Regions from separate parts of the Paenibacillus sp. 11B genome, predicted to be linked through region 1. Evidence: riboswitches for the same ligand, from Rfam matches in the RefSeq annotation. Region 1 holds a riboswitch; the other holds the start of a gene.
What was found. A riboswitch is a leader RNA that binds a small molecule or an ion and turns the genes downstream of it on or off. The one in region 1 is predicted to bind cobalamin.
Positions count from the first base shown of each region.

Region 2: linked by a shared signal. The riboswitch ahead of Q0V21_RS15275 (ABC transporter substrate-binding protein) and the one ahead of metE (5-methyltetrahydropteroyltriglutamate--homocysteine S-methyltransferase) in region 1 are both predicted to bind cobalamin.

Region 1 covers NZ_JAUKNS010000004.1:663,355-671,082, reverse strand. Annotated here, with positions in the region: gene Q0V21_RS19995 (glycoside hydrolase family 3 C-terminal domain-containing protein) at 1-142, shown strand, start outside; gene metE (5-methyltetrahydropteroyltriglutamate--homocysteine S-methyltransferase) at 304-2,652, opposite strand; cobalamin riboswitch at 2,876-3,076, opposite strand; gene nrdG (anaerobic ribonucleoside-triphosphate reductase activating protein) at 3,343-3,852, opposite strand; gene Q0V21_RS19980 (anaerobic ribonucleoside triphosphate reductase) at 3,849-5,810, opposite strand; gene Q0V21_RS19975 (histidine kinase dimerization/phospho-acceptor domain-containing protein) at 6,298-7,728, shown strand, end outside.
Region 2 covers NZ_JAUKNS010000003.1:57,974-65,701, forward strand. Annotated here, with positions in the region: gene cobT (nicotinate-nucleotide--dimethylbenzimidazole phosphoribosyltransferase) at 1-317, opposite strand, end outside; gene Q0V21_RS15265 (ABC transporter ATP-binding protein) at 366-1,181, opposite strand; gene Q0V21_RS15270 (FecCD family ABC transporter permease) at 1,184-2,230, opposite strand; gene Q0V21_RS15275 (ABC transporter substrate-binding protein) at 2,227-3,222, opposite strand; cobalamin riboswitch at 3,430-3,578, opposite strand; gene Q0V21_RS15280 (histidine phosphatase family protein) at 3,731-4,378, opposite strand; gene cbiB (adenosylcobinamide-phosphate synthase CbiB) at 4,369-5,349, opposite strand; gene Q0V21_RS15290 (adenosylcobinamide amidohydrolase) at 5,394-6,221, opposite strand; gene cobD (threonine-phosphate decarboxylase CobD) at 6,202-7,350, opposite strand; gene lplA (lipoate--protein ligase) at 7,563-7,728, shown strand, end outside.

The sequences.
Region 1 (7,728 bases):
GGCAGGACGCGTGGAACTGGCACAGGGCGAGGCCCAGCAGTGGTCCACGGTTAAGGCAGACCTCCAAGGTGCATCAGGTCAGCAGGATGTTTATCTGGTATTGTCCGCAGGAGTGCGTATCAGCTATTTCGAGATTCGTTAAACCTGCAGCCTATGGAAGTTGCAGCTCTAATAGCAAGTGCTCAGTTCGTTAAATAAAAACGCTAAAAAGGGATGTCCCCTTGTCATCTTCATGACTAGGGGGACATCCCTTTTGTTAATAAAACAACTTTTTCCAAAAGCCTAGGTGGCGAAATATCGAATTTAGATTGAGGAGTCAGCCGTTACCCGTTCTCTTGCTGTACGAGCAGCATCTACCATGATGCTTAATGCATCCACGACTTCGGCTTTACCACGTGTTTTCAGTCCACAGTCAGGATTCACCCAGAACAGATCGGCTGGCAGCACTTGAAGTGCGCGCTCGATCATATGCAACATCTCGTCCTTGCCTGGAACACGCGGACTATGGATATCGTATACACCGAGACCGATGCCTTTATCATACGTATTTTGCTCAAAGCTGCCTACCAGCTCCCCATGGCTGCGGGATGTCTCGATCGAGATCACATCCGCATCTAGGTCGCTGATGGCTTCAATAATATCATCGAACTCGCAGTAGCACATGTGAGTATGCACCTGCGTTGTTGGTTTCACGGTTGCTGTTGCCAAACGGAAGGATTCCACGGCCCATTGCAGGTACTCATCCCACTTGCTTCGTTTGAGTGGGAGTCCTTCACGCAGAGCTGGCTCATCGACCTGAATCATCTCAATGCCTGCTTGCTCCAGCGCTTCAACCTCGTCCCGAATGGCACGGGCAATCTGATAGGATACTTCGCTGCGCGGAATATCCGAGCGGACGAAGGACCAGTTCAGAATCGTTACCGGACCTGTGAGCATGCCTTTTACCGGTTTGCTGGTCAGTGTCTGAGCATACGCCGTTTCTTTCACCGTCATCGGTTCATTGAACAGCACATCTCCGTAAATGACAGGTGGCTTCACACAGCGTGAGCCGTAGGACTGTACCCAGCCATTTTTGGTAAAAGCGAATCCAGTCAGCTTCTCACCGAAAAACTCGACCATATCGGTACGTTCGAACTCACCGTGTACCAGCACATCCAGACCAATTTCCTCCTGAATGGTAATCCATTCCTGGATCTGTTCACGCACATAGGCATCGTATTGCTCCGCATTCCATTCGCCTTTGCGGAACAGGGCACGTGCCTTGCGCACGTCTGCCGTCTGCGGGAAGCTGCCAATCGTAGTCGTTGGCAGCAGCGGGAGCGGCCATTTTTGCTGCTGCAATTCGCGCCGCTCCTGGAATGACGCGCTGCGAAGCAGCTGCTCGTTGGCGTGCACCCCTGCTGGAGCGCCACTCAGGCGTGTCCGCGACTCGGACTCGCTTAGCAGGCGCACCGCTTCTGTGCTCGCCTGGGCGCGGCGGCTGGCTTCAGCCACAGCCGCTGCCTGGTCCGCCTGCTTCGCACCGCCGGACAACAACGTGCCGAGCGTCGCTATTTCTTCCAGCTTCTCGTCGGCAAAGGCCAGGGCATTGCGCAGTACCGGATCAAGCGCGCTCTCCTGAGCGGCAGTCACCGGTACATGCAACAGGCTGCAGGAAGGCTGAATGATCAGCTTGCCTTCGGCAGCGAATTCAGCCACCTGCTCCAGCAGCTTCGCCGTCTCTGCGAGATCGGCGCGCCAGATGTTGCGCCCGTCGATGACACCGGCGCCCAACCATTTAGCCTGCGGGAAGCCATGCTCCCGCAGGCTGGCCAGGTTGCCTTCATAGCCGTGGACCAGGTCCAGGCCGATTCCGGCTACAGGCAGTGCTGTCACGACCGGATAAGCTTCCACCGATTCGAAGTACGTCTGAAGCAGCAGCTTCAATTCCGGTGCGGCTTGTGCCAAGGCAGCATACACCTGTTGCAGCAAGGCTTCATCTTCGGAAGAGACAGCCAGCGTCAGAGCAGGCTCGTCGATCTGTACCCACTGTACGCCTTCGGCTTGAAGCTCGGCCAGAAGCTGGGCGTACACCGGAACGAGGCGTGTGACAATCTCCGCGAAGCGTTCCGTGTCATAGCCTTTGGCGAACCGTACATACGAGTACGGACCGACCACGACCGGTTTACCTTCCAGCCCAAGCTCCTGCTTTGCTTCGCGATAGGCGGCAAGGGGTTTATTTTCAAGCAATGCAAATGCAGTATCATTATGAATCTCCGGTACGATATAGTGATAGTTGGTGTTCAGCCACTTGGTCATCTCACAGGCCGTTGCCTGGTCATTACCCCGGGCCATAGCGTAATAGGTAGATACGGATACCGGTCCGCCTGTATGGTTAAAGCGCTCAGGAACGACGCCAAACATTGCGGATACGTCGAGAATATGATCATAGTAGGAGAAGTCGCCCACAGGAATCAGATCGAGCTGCTGTGCCTGCTGTTTCTTCAGATCCTGCAACCGAAGCGTGGTCAGTTCCTGATGAAGTGTGGATTCATCGATTCGACCAGCCCAGAAGGACTCCAGTGCTTTTTTCCATTCACGTCCCGCACCGATGCGAGGGTAACCGAGGTTGCCTGTCAGAACTTGTGCCTGTTGTTGCTGTGATTGCGACATGTAAAATTCCTCCTCATTTATAATGGTGAACTCATCATTCAGGTTGAAGCTATGGTGATGTGTTTCATTTGAAAGCATCAAAAAAAGGCGTTCCTTCCGATGTCATACCCTGAGAAACAGGCATCATGAATGACGACTGTGCACAAAGATAGAATGGGAAAGAACACCTGCTATAAGTTATTTTAGCGGTTGCTCTAACACCTCCCTATCTTCCGTAGGTCATGCGATGCTGTCGAAACAGGCAGGTCTCCTGGCTTACGGATCATGGTCTTGTACATGTCCTTCCCGGTGGATACACCAGTGGATTGTTTATGTACAGACTCCCCGTTTACAGTGGCGGGACCGCGACGGACTTACACCGTTCTTCCCTTTTAAGCCTGACCACGCCTGTAGCGCGGTTGGCACCTGTTTCCGTGTGCAGAAATGTGCGTACACATCTCCAGCTATGAAATTGGTGACCAAGTATAGATGATAGATTATATAATGATGCAATCGTCGTATACTTGCTTGTATGCTACCAATCATAGACGATAACCTACTAGCTTGCAACATATATCATTAATCCGATCGGAAATAAAAATGAGCCGTATGAAACCTTGGTTTAGTGACAGATTTGTCTCCTTAAAATGAAGTTTCAAAATGAACTGAATATCCACATGTTGTGGTAGATTCAACCCAATAAAAAAATCGTTACCATGTATCCATCTGCATGGTAACGATTGTGTGGCAAGCCATCGTTGCGGCTACATCAATGATGCGCTGATTGCGACTGCCGCGATAAGGAAGAGATACATCACGCTCAGCTGCAATATAAGGTCCATCAATAATAACGTCGCATAGGCGGGATAGTTCTGCTCGCGCAGGGTCGGCTACAAGTTCCTCATATACAAATCCGGTATAGGCCCATACCGTCAGATCAGGCCGTACCGCACGAAGCTGTCGAACCCAGGATGCACAATCTGCGGCAGAGAAAAAAGGATCGCCTCCGCATAACGTAACCCCTTCCAGCAAGGGATGCGCGGTCACTTCATGCAAAATCTGCTGCTGCCGTTCCTCCGTGAAGGGTTCACCCGCTCGGAAGCTCCAGGAGTCCGGGCTGAAGCAGCCCGGACAGGCATGTCGACATCCGCTAATGAACAACACGGCTCGCAGGCCCGTTCCCTCATTCACCGATTCGGGGATATAGCCATACAGATTCACCGATGTTTCACCCGATCCCGTACTTCAGCTTGCTTTGCCGTATTGAAGCGTACTTTGTAATCTCCGGTCAGGTATCCCGTCACCCGGCGCAGTCTCTGGAAATGCACCTGATTTTCATGAGCTTCACATCCGGGACATACTTCTCCGATTACGCCTTCATAACCACAGGCCGGACAACGGTCAATCGGGTGATTAATGGAGAAATACCCGATATCCTGGGCCAGCGCGTATTGCACGATTCGTTGGAAAGCCATGGTGTTGGCCCGTACATTCCCGTCGAGTTCGACATAAGAGATTGCCCCGGCATTACATAGCTTGTGGAAAGGAGCTTCCAATTCAATTTTGCGATAGGCCGGAAGGGTATGATAGACCGGAATGTGAAATGAATTGGTGTAATATTCCCTGTCGTTGACCCCCGCGATGCTGCCGTATCGCTCACGATCAAGCTTGGTGAATTTGCCGGATAGACCCTCGGCGGGCGTAGCGAATAAGGTGATATTCAAGTTATGCAACTCACTCATCCGGTCGCAGAACTCTCTCATCGTACGAATGATATTCAAGGCTTCTCGATGTACATGAAGGTCTTGTCCATGGTGACGGCCATATAGGGCGGTCATACATTCAGCAAGCCCGATAAAACCAAGGGATAACGTACCATGCTTCAACAGGTCAGCCACCGGTTCATTCGGAGCCAATTGTTCTCCACCTTCCCACACCCCTTCCCGCATCATAAAGTCCGATGCTTTGGCAGGCTGGTTAGTCTGAATTCGATAACGGTGCAGCAGTCCATCCGTAGCATTGTGCATGACGGATTCCAAAGCCATATAGAAGCCGGCCCGGTCAGCGATGGCTCTTGTTCCCTGGCAGATCCCATATCGTATGCCGAGCTTGACCAGATTGATGGTGTTAAAGGACAAGTTCCCTTTACCGCTTTGACGATTGCGTCCGAAGCGATCAGCCAGTGTGCGTGTACGACATCCCATTGTGGCAATGATCGTGTCGGGATCTTCCGGCCGATAATAGGGAAGGTTGAAGGAAGCATCCACATTGACAAAATTCGGATACATACGCCGGGAGGAGCAGGTCACAGCGAGCCGGAACAGATCGTAATTCGGATCTCCCTCAGATTGGTTTATGCCTTGTTTGCACTGGAAAATATGCTGTGGGAACACGGGCGTTTCCCCGTTACCGAGTCCACGAATGGTCGCTTGCAGCAACGACCGGGAGACAAGCCGGCCTTCGGCTGAAGTGCACAGTCCATAATTCAGTGAAGTAAACGGAATCTGTCCGCCAGCACGACTGCTCATGGTGTTCAGATTATGGATTAGCGATTCCGCAGCCTGTTCGGTCTCCAGTTCCGTTTCTTCACAGGCAAAGGCAAAGGCTCGTGGACATTTTACCTTCGCTTCATCACTATTCAGATGTAGCTGCTCATCCTCAATTCGGTTATTTTCCCCAAACAGCCGTTGTGCTTTCCGGTAATGCTTACGGAACGATCGCTTCACATAAGGTGCCAGATCCCAGTCGATTTTGTTGGCCGATACGCCGCCATACTGGCTGTTCTGCTGGGATTGAAAAATAATGGCGACCAGCGCCATGGCAGACATAATCGTCTGTGGTGTACGAACCGAACCATTGCCAGTATTAAATCCGGAGGCCAGCAGTCGGTCAAACGGGATGAATATACAGTTGGTCGTTCCAAGGGCATACTGATCCAGATCGTGTACGTACAGATCACCATTCTCCACAGCTAAAGCAAGGTCCTCTGGCAGCACATGACGCAGAGCATGCCACTTGGCCGTCTCCGAACCGAGCCTGCTCATCTTGCCGCTGAACGAGTCTCCGTTCAGATTGGCATTCTCCCTCAGCGTATCAGCGTCTTCTGCACCGATAATTCGTCTTCCCAGGTCAGATAGCAGATCAGGCGCAGGTGGAGAGGCATACTCAAGCATGTTCATATCAGATTCCTCCTAAAAAATGAGATTGTATAGGGATAATGTAAATTCATTGAACACTATATGTAGAGTTTCTTTATCCATTTATAAACTATATCTTGTTATTTGGGTGTGATAACCGTCACATAAGAGGAGCGCGTTGAACGTGGCGATTTTCTAGTCTGGCATGATAAAGGTTTTCAAAGGCGGAGGGTAAGCGTATAATTTCTTATTACCGTGTCAGTATAGTTGACGAAGCTAGAAATAAGGACAGAAAACCTGCCAGGTAAGCGGTTGCTAAACTTTCCTGTCATCGAATCATAACGTCCATAGCAGATTCCCGTACGTGGAATAAATTGGATTCGGGTATGTTTCCCTTTGATTCCTACAGTGTTAATCATATATGAATAGGTTGTGACAGCTGTTTCGGAACATTTGAACCCTCGTTAATCGATTGAATCATCATGTGCAATACGGATTTGAAATGCAGCCAAAACAAGAGGGGTGAGTCATGGGAACGGTAAGCATTACAAGGGGCTTCTATGAAAATATCCAGGAAGCCGCGTCCCATATTGTAGAAGTGTTAAGCGGCATATTAAAGGTGAACACTATCTTTGTTGCGACGAATGATGGCGTGACCAATGTTATTATGGAGGCTTTTAACCGAGAGGAACAGTTGATTGCCAAAGGCAGTGCGCTTCCATTTGAAGCTTCATATTGCAGCCTGGTATTGAGAGATAAGGAAGGCAGTATGGTTATCACGGATACATGCGAACATCCACTTACGGAATCGATGAACGTAACGAGCGAACTGGGCAATCGTTTCTTTGTGGGCATTCCGATTCTGCGGAGGTCAGGCGAAGCGTTCGGCACCATATGTCTGATGGACAATCCCGATTATGTGATCAGTGAAACGGATATGAAGACGCTGAAAGCTATGGCTGTTTTCCTGGGGTATGTCGTGGATCTGGAAGATACACTGCAGGTCCAGGAGCAGAAGCTGAGTGATTCGGAGCAACTACAGGAGCAGCTGCAGGCAGAGAAGGAACGTGCGGAATCCGAGGCAATGACCAAGACACAGATGCTGTCGCTGATGAGCCACGAGATTCGTAATCCGCTGAACGGCATTTTGGGATTGACGGATCTGATGCGTACACCGGATATGTCGGACGAGCAGACAGAGTATGTGAATATGATTGAGACTAGCGGTAACATTCTGCTCTCACTGCTAAACAACATGATGAGTTTTAACGTCAACGATGCAGGCAAAACAGTTGTACACGATGATCCATTTGATCTGGTAGCCACGATCGAGAATACCGTTTATCTCTATGTGGGACTTGCGCTTAGCAAGAACATTGAGCTGGGATTGAACCTTGATCTGAATGTATCTCAGGTTTACGTCGGGGATGAAATCAAGATCGGACAACTTTTGGCCCATGTCATTCAGTATGCCATAGATTCAACACGCACAGGATCAGTGTTGGTTACAGCAACCGTGGATGGTGGAGATGCAGAGGAAACGGGGACGCTTCGACTTCATGTGAAGTATACCGGTCGCATGCTGTCTTCGGACAAAAAGCTTAGATCATTTAACAATTTAGACGGAAATATAAGTACACAGAAGCTGGTGGGAACCAATCTCGGTTTGGCGGTCAGCCAAAACCTTGCCATCCTTATGAACGGCCGTATTCAGGTGCGTGGCCTGGGAGACAAGGAAACAGAATTCGAGATCTGCCTGCCGCTCCGCAGACATTGGGAACTGCCTCAGCTTGCCAATATTCAGCACCGACTGAGGGGCAATAAGGTGTTGCTTGCGAAGGATCCCGACATTTTGCAAGGGGCCTCCTCCCTGATGCGAAGATGGAAGATGGATGTGCATATGACCTCGTTTACAACCGAGGCGTACAACTGGATTCATGAGGGCTTTAAGCCTGACGTG
Region 2 (7,728 bases), on a different contig from region 1:
CGAGCTAGGACATTGACAGCCGCTCCCCCCGCCAGGAAATTCAGGACCATCTGTGGAGTCACCTCAGCAGGAAAAGCACTAATCCCTTCTTCAACCACCCCATGATCCGCAGCCATAACGATAACAGCTCTGCGATCAAAGCAAGGACGAGCCTTGCCCGTGATTCCCGCCAGACGAATAACCAGCTGTTCCAGCTTGCCCAGACTGCCGGGTGGTTTCGTCAATGCATCCACATGTGCGGAGGCTTCCGCCGCCACTTCTTCATTAGGACCCACGATCCGACCTAGTAACTGTTCCAACACCTGTTCATTATTCATACAGCCAGCACTTCCTTTATTAAAAATACGGGGTCACCCCCGCTTCGTTCACTTCTTCTCCCGCCTCAGCAACAGCTGTGGCAATCCATTGTCGGGATGACTCACCATCGCCGGACTCACCCGGAAGATCTCCCGAATGTTCTCTTCCGTCATTAACGAATGAGGTGTACCATTCCCTACGCATGTTCCGTCCCGCAGTGCCAGAATGTGGTCGCAAAATTGTGCGGCCAGGTTCAGATCATGCAGCACCGCCACAATCGTAATATGATTTTTTTGACGCCATGCCGATAATAACTCCATAAATTGCAATTGATATTTGATATCGAGAAAGGTGGTTGGTTCATCCAGCAACAACAGCCGTGGTTCCTGAGCCATGACTTTGGCAAGCGCAACCCGCTGCCGCTGTCCTCCACTAAGCGCATCCAAAGACCGTTCGGCCATGTCACTTAAACCCAATTCCTCCAGCACCCGATCGACTATTGCTGCTCCATCCGACGTTTCTTTTCCGAGCCAGTTCTGGTAAGGGTAACGTCCCATCTCGACAACATCCCTTACGGGATAGGAAATCGCAGGCAGGCCATCCTGCTGCAAGACCGCAATCATGCGCGACAATTCTTTACGGGTGTAGGAGGAGATATCCCGTCCATCAATCTGTATGCTGCCTGCGCTCGGATGTTCGGTTCTGGCAAGTAGCTGAAGGAGAGTCGATTTGCCGCTGCCGTTTGGGCCAACAACGCCCCACCACTCCCCCTCTTTGACTTGCCATTCGACCACATGCAGAGCCTGATGGTTACCATACATTTTACCAGCTCCTGTGACCTTAATCATCTGTCGGTTCGCGGTAAGGTCTGTTCTCACGAACATACTCATGGCATCATCCCTTTCCGCAGCTTTTTGTTCCGATGCAGCAAATAAGCGAAGAAGGGCGCTCCAACAAAGGCCGTCACTACCCCCAGTGGAATTTCGGTCGGCGCCAGCAATGTGCGTGCAATCGTATCTGCCCAGACCATAAAGATCGCTCCCCCAATCGCGGACAAAGGCACCAGCAATCGATAATCGGGTCCCACGATGAGCCGAAGAATATGCGGAATGACCAGTCCGACGAAGCCAATTACGCCCGATACGGAGACAGCGCCTGCCGTAAGCAGCGTACCCACAGCCAGTACCGACAACTTCAATCCGTCAACCCGAACCCCGATATGCGCGGCCTGACGTTCCCCCAGGGCAAGCACATTCAACGAACGCGCACGGCTCCAGAGGAAGATTAGTCCCAGCACAAAATACGGGAAAAGGATGGCCGTATACGACCACCCACGCAGTGACAAACTCCCCATCGTCCAGTATATAATTTCATTGATGGTCTGTTTCGACATCGTCGACAGGAAGGAGACGACTGCTCCCAGGAAACTTTGCATGACCACCCCAGCCAGAATCAGGCTGTGTGTTGGTATTTTGGGTCCCTCACGAGCGAGGGCCAGCACAAACCACAATGTGATTACTCCCGTCAGAAATGCGACCAGTGGCAGGGTCCAGATTCCAATCAGTGCATACTGTAATCCGAAGAAAATCAGAAAAGCCGCACCCACCGATGCACCGGACGATACGCCCAGCGTAAACGGATCAGCCAGAGGGTTCCGAAGAACCCCCTGGAATCCCGTTCCGGCAATCGCCAGTGATGCACCTACAAGTACGGCCAGCAGTACACGTGGAAATCTGACCTTCCATATAATCTGTTCTGCTGCTGTATTCCAGTCAGGAACAATCCAGTCGCCCAGCCAGGGAATGCGATGAAGCAAGATGCCCGCAATGTCCCGGACTGGCAGGGCAACCGAACCGATGCCCGTGCAGATTAGCACGGTTAACACAAGCAGCACAATTCCGGCCGTTCCGTACACTGCCAGCTTTTTACTCATTTGAACAGGTCAGGGTAGATCGCTTTGGCAACTTCTTTCAGACCTTGAGTTACCCGTGGTCCTGGACGGCTCAGCAGGTTCGCATCCAGGCCAATGACTGCATCGTTTTTCACAGCCGTGATTTGATCCCAGCCACTGCGGGCTTTGATGATTTGATCCAATGTTTTGGAATTTTCATCAATGACGTCATTCGCATACAGAATCACATCCGGATTGGAAGCAATAACGTTCTCTTCATTAATTTCATACCAACCATCCTTGTCGGAAGCAATGTTGGTACCTCCGGCCAGTGTGATCAATTCATCCATGAATTCACCTTTACCCACAGTCCAGCCCGGGGAGAATTCAACGTATACTTTTTTCTTCTCTTCCGTTTTAACTGCCTTCACAGCTTCAGTTACATCAGCCACATCCTGTTTCATCTGGGTGATGATCTCCTGTGCTTTTTCCTGATGATCCGTGATTTTACCAAATGTTTCGATGTTGGTCATTACATCATCCACTGATTTGGGATTTGTTTTGAAAATGGTGATGCCCAGATCACGCAGTTTCTTCACAGCGTCTTCACTCATGGAAATGCCTGTAAATACGATGTCTGCTTCAGCTGCAATGATCGACTCTTCGTTAGGCTTTGATATACCGCCCATTTTTGGTTTTGCTGTTGCTGCTTCCGGATAATCATCATAGTCGGATACTCCAACGATCTGCTCGTCCAATCCGAGTGCGAACAGGGATTCCGTTTCAGCCGGAGATACGGATACGATTTTGGCTGGTGCTTTGTCAAACGTAAACGATTCACCCGTAGCATCGGTAACCGTGAGTGGATATTGTGTTTTGAGATCTGTCTGCGCCTGTCCTTGGGATTGCTCCTGTGCAGGTTGCGAGGTTCCTGTACCCTCATTCGTTGTTGTTGTTCCACATCCGGCCAAAGCCAGTGCCAGCATCGCTGCGCTCAGCAGTGACGCCATGCCTTTCCATGTCTTGAAATTCATTGTGTTCATTCTCCCCTTCTCTATCCATTCTAGTGAGTAGTGCTCCTGTCCCAATTCCGCTTGAATTTGTGTTCCGAAAAAATAAAATCCCCAATCCTTGGTCAGGATCAGGGATGACGTCTCGCATGTGGCGATCAGCACATGCCAGCTTAACGCTGTACATGCACAGAGAACTGCCCGAAACGCTGTCCTTTCCTCGAAGGAACACCGGCTTGTACGTCCAGGGCAGGTAACCTGACTTACAGGAATTCATCCTGATTTACAGTGGCGGGACCGTGCCGGATTTACACCGGCTTCCCTATTTCACCCGTTTGCTGTTCATAGTCTGATAAGAAACCATGAAACGTTGCTGCATGCACGCGGGACCCTTGGTCGCTAATATAGTTTAACCATTCAAGTGAGCATCCTGCATCCATTGCAAGGCATAAGGCCCTTCTCTAATGATGCATTTGCTAAGTCACACTTCTGTTGTGATTATAGGTTATATTGTACATCCTTACAACCTGATTTATGGAAAAGTCAATCTGGTTCCAACCCAGCTGTCCCCATCGCCATCCAGCCGAATCTTTATCGCTTGTCCTGGTATCACCTGCGTATCCCAGAATCCTTGATGCGGAATGAGACGTGATACCATATAACGAATAACACCGCCATGCGTAATCACGGCTACCTTTGGCACATTCATGCTGCGAGAATGCAGTATTGGTGAAAAGGACAACAGACTCTCTTCCAAAAATGAATCAATCCGCGCAGCAAATGCCTTCCATGGCTCGCCCTTCGGGGGCGTCACCTCTTGTGGGGCATCGATCCAGTCACGGTACTGTGGATTGTCCTTGAGCTGGTCATAGGTCAATCCCTCCCACTGACCAAAGTCAATCTCCCTTAGACGGGCATCAAGCTTGGCCTGTCCCACTTGGGACGGTGCAATGTGTATGAGTGTCTGCTGACAACGCAACAAATCACTGCAATAGAGGGCGTCCCATGTGACATGGCTGATCTCTTCGCGCAGCAGAGCCAGCTCCTGCTCTGCTTCTGGCAGCAGACCGATGTCGGTATGCCCGAGATATCTTTTTTCCAAATTCCACGCTGTTATACCATGACGTATCAACATAATCTCTCGGCTTTGTATTCCACTATGTCCAGCTTCTATATCCATAGCAGTGCACCTCCAGCAGCCCATATCCCTAGGGTGAACAGCCAACATAATAAAACAAAAGAACCTGCTGACCAAAACATAAGTCTTGTTGTTCGTACAATATCTTCTGCTTCCATCCGACGTGACGGCTCGCCCATATAAGCGCGAAATGAAGCCACTCCGTGGTACACGTTATGACCGCCAAGTCTTATGCCCAGCGCTCCGGCCACTGCTGACTCGGGAAAACCGCTGTTAGGGCTTGGGTGCAGCCGTGCATCCCGGGATACCATGCTCGCTGCCCCTCTCGCATCCAGTTTCATGAACCAGGCTCCTATAATCAAAAGCAGGGCGGTAAGCCGTGCGGGAATCCAGTTGGCCCAATCATCCAGACGGGCAGATGCCCAGCCGAGATAAAGATATTCTTCATTTTTATAACCTACCATGGAATCCAGCGTATTCACGGCCCGATAAGCCATGGCAAGCGGTGCACCGCCAATCAGGGCGTAAAACAGTGGAGAAACGATGGCATCCACGATATTCTCGGCAACCGTCTCTACCGTTCCCCGCACAACCTCCGGTTCATCCAGATGAGCCGTGTCACGCCCTACAATCATGCCCAGTGAACGTCTCGCCGCAGGCCAATCCTGTTGACTTAGATGGCGGTAGACTTCCATGCCTGCATCCTTCAAACCTTTGGAAGCAATGGTGGTTGCGATCAACACCACTTCAGCCACAACCGCAATGGCAGGATGAATGAGGCCCAGTACATATACCAATCCCCAAGTCACTGCAAAAGCTCCCCCTGCAATCAAAATGGGAAATAAAATTCCTGCCCTTCTAAGGGCCCGGTTTGAGTCCACACGCGACCTTATCGCCCGCTCCAGTGTAGAGATGGCCTTGCCCATGCCAATCACCGGATGAGGAATCCAGCGTGGATCTCCGATGCAGCGATCCAGTATGTATGCCCCTATAATAATCCAGGCTCCGGCCATTCCCGTCCAGATCGGCCAGGAAGCCCATTGATGCAGCAGAGATATCATTGCTTGTTATTCCTCTCTTTCCACTCCTGCGCGGCTTGCAAACTTTCCGTTATCGTGTCATATACCAGCCTGCCGATCGCAGCACCCATGACCGTAGCCGTTCCGGCGTAACTGATGAGCGGTTTATTTTCTTCAGTCTGACTTACCGCGAGCACGATAGCATCCGTTGTTGTTCCAGTTGCGGTCAGCCCATTTTCGGAATCCATCACACCGAAATCAGCTAACGCAGCGGCCTTTGCTTCTACCGCAGTCTGAATGGCATTCACCATCGCTCCGGCGGTCATTCGCCCGTTCATCCACAACATGATATTGATCGTACCGGGTTTGTAGCTTGAAACTGAGCTTTTCCCAAGGTTCTGAGGCACGGTCTCATGCCCCATCTCATTCCCCGCAGCATCAAACACAGTTCTTGCAGAACCTGCCCGTGCAGCGTTGGATACCCCTGCTGTCGTACAGCAGAGTAATCCGAACTCATCGCTTTCATATTCCTGGATAGCCGTGTGCTCTAATTGAACTGCAGTCAGAAGTCCGGCGCATTGATCCTGCTGCTCCTGCCATTCACTCAATAGATCGGCAATATCACGCGGTGGATCGTCACACCGATAATGTCTGTCCACATAGATGTTGAATATACGGTCCAATTCAATCATACCGCCCCCATACACGGCACTGGAAAGTGCTTTTACAACAGAGGGGCTTGAAGCTTTAATATGTCGTTCATGTACAGAGATGTTTAGTCCCGGCCACACAGAAGATCTATATTCGTTATAGTCTGTTTGTACATCCATGCATTGCTTATAAGCGTTATAGAATGGCAGTGCCATCGTTCTGCCCCCCTGCCTCTAGTCCGGTTGTCGTGTCAAGCTCCATTACATTTTCCATTGTCTCCAGTAAACGCCCGTTAGCCTCCGCGTCCTTGACTGCAAAGCGTACATGGCGCTCCCCAAGTCCCGGATACATGGCACAACTCCGAATCAGTATACCGCGTTCACCGAGAGCAGCCTGCATGGATGTCGCTGTCCACGGCTCTGGCAGAGTTGCCAATATAAAGTTCGCTTCCCCTCGTGTCACCTTACATCCCAAAGTCTCCAGCCCTGTCGTTAATCTATCCCGCTCGTAGGACATCAGTGCCATGGTCTCCTGTTCAAAATTCTCTCCACTGCGCAGACAGGCTTGTCCTGCGATCAGCGCCAGCCCATTCACACTCCAGGTCACTTGCTTCTCAGTCATGGCATGAATCAGCTCAGGATGACCCAGCGCATAGCCCAATCGTAAGCCTGGAATGGCGTAAAACTTGGTCATCGAACGAATGATGATCACTTGGGGATACTCTTTCAATCTGGGCGCAAGCGATTGCCGCTGTGACTCAGGAATAAAGTCCATAAACGCCTCATCTACCACCAATATGCTGCCTGTGATCTCCGCTTTACGCGCAAGCCGATGTAGAACCTCAACCGGATACTGCACTCCATTGGGATTGTTCGGCTGTCCAAGGAAAAGCAAGTCCACCCGTTCCATCAGCTTTTCGATATCCTCCGGTTCTGCTCGCCAGTCCAGTTCTTCCCGTCCTCGAACATAATGGACTTCTGCTCCAAATTGTCTGGATAATGCACTGTACTCCGAAAAACCAGGCTCTACCGTGCCTACTCTACGTGGCGCGAGTCCAAGCAGGATTAGAGCCATGCTTTCCGCCGCCCCGTTGCCCACGGATATGTGATCCGGGGTTAAACCCAGTCGGTCACTGAGCAGCAATTTGAACGCCCGATGACCCGGATCGGGGTAACGAAGTACCGTCTGCCATCCATGCTCCAGAGCCTCCAACACTTCCCTAGGTGGACCCAGTGGATTAATGTTCGCGCTATAATCAAGGAAATCCGCAGCATTCCCTCCAAAACGTGCAGCGGCTGTCTCCACATCACCGCCATGTCCGAAAACTTCAATTAAACCGGTCATTCTATCCGTCATCCTTTCTGCATGTCCTTTTTATTATGGATGTCGTGACAGTCAGGGGTCAATCCTGTTTTGCCTGTTCAAGCCCGTTCGAGCTGTAATTCCTTTGTGTCCTATCGACAATTCGTTTACAATAGAGAAGGAATTTCGATTCCGTAAAGCATCACTACATAAGGGATATTCTATCCCTCACATACATTAATGGAGGAATGACCATGCTGTTTGTTGATAACCAGGGCATTACAGATCCTTCTGTAAACCTCGCCATTGAGGAATACATCCTGAAGCATCTGCCGATGGATGACAGCTACTTGCTGTTTTACATCAACCGCCCGTCCATTATTATCGGAAAACATCAGAATACCATTGAAGAGATCAACA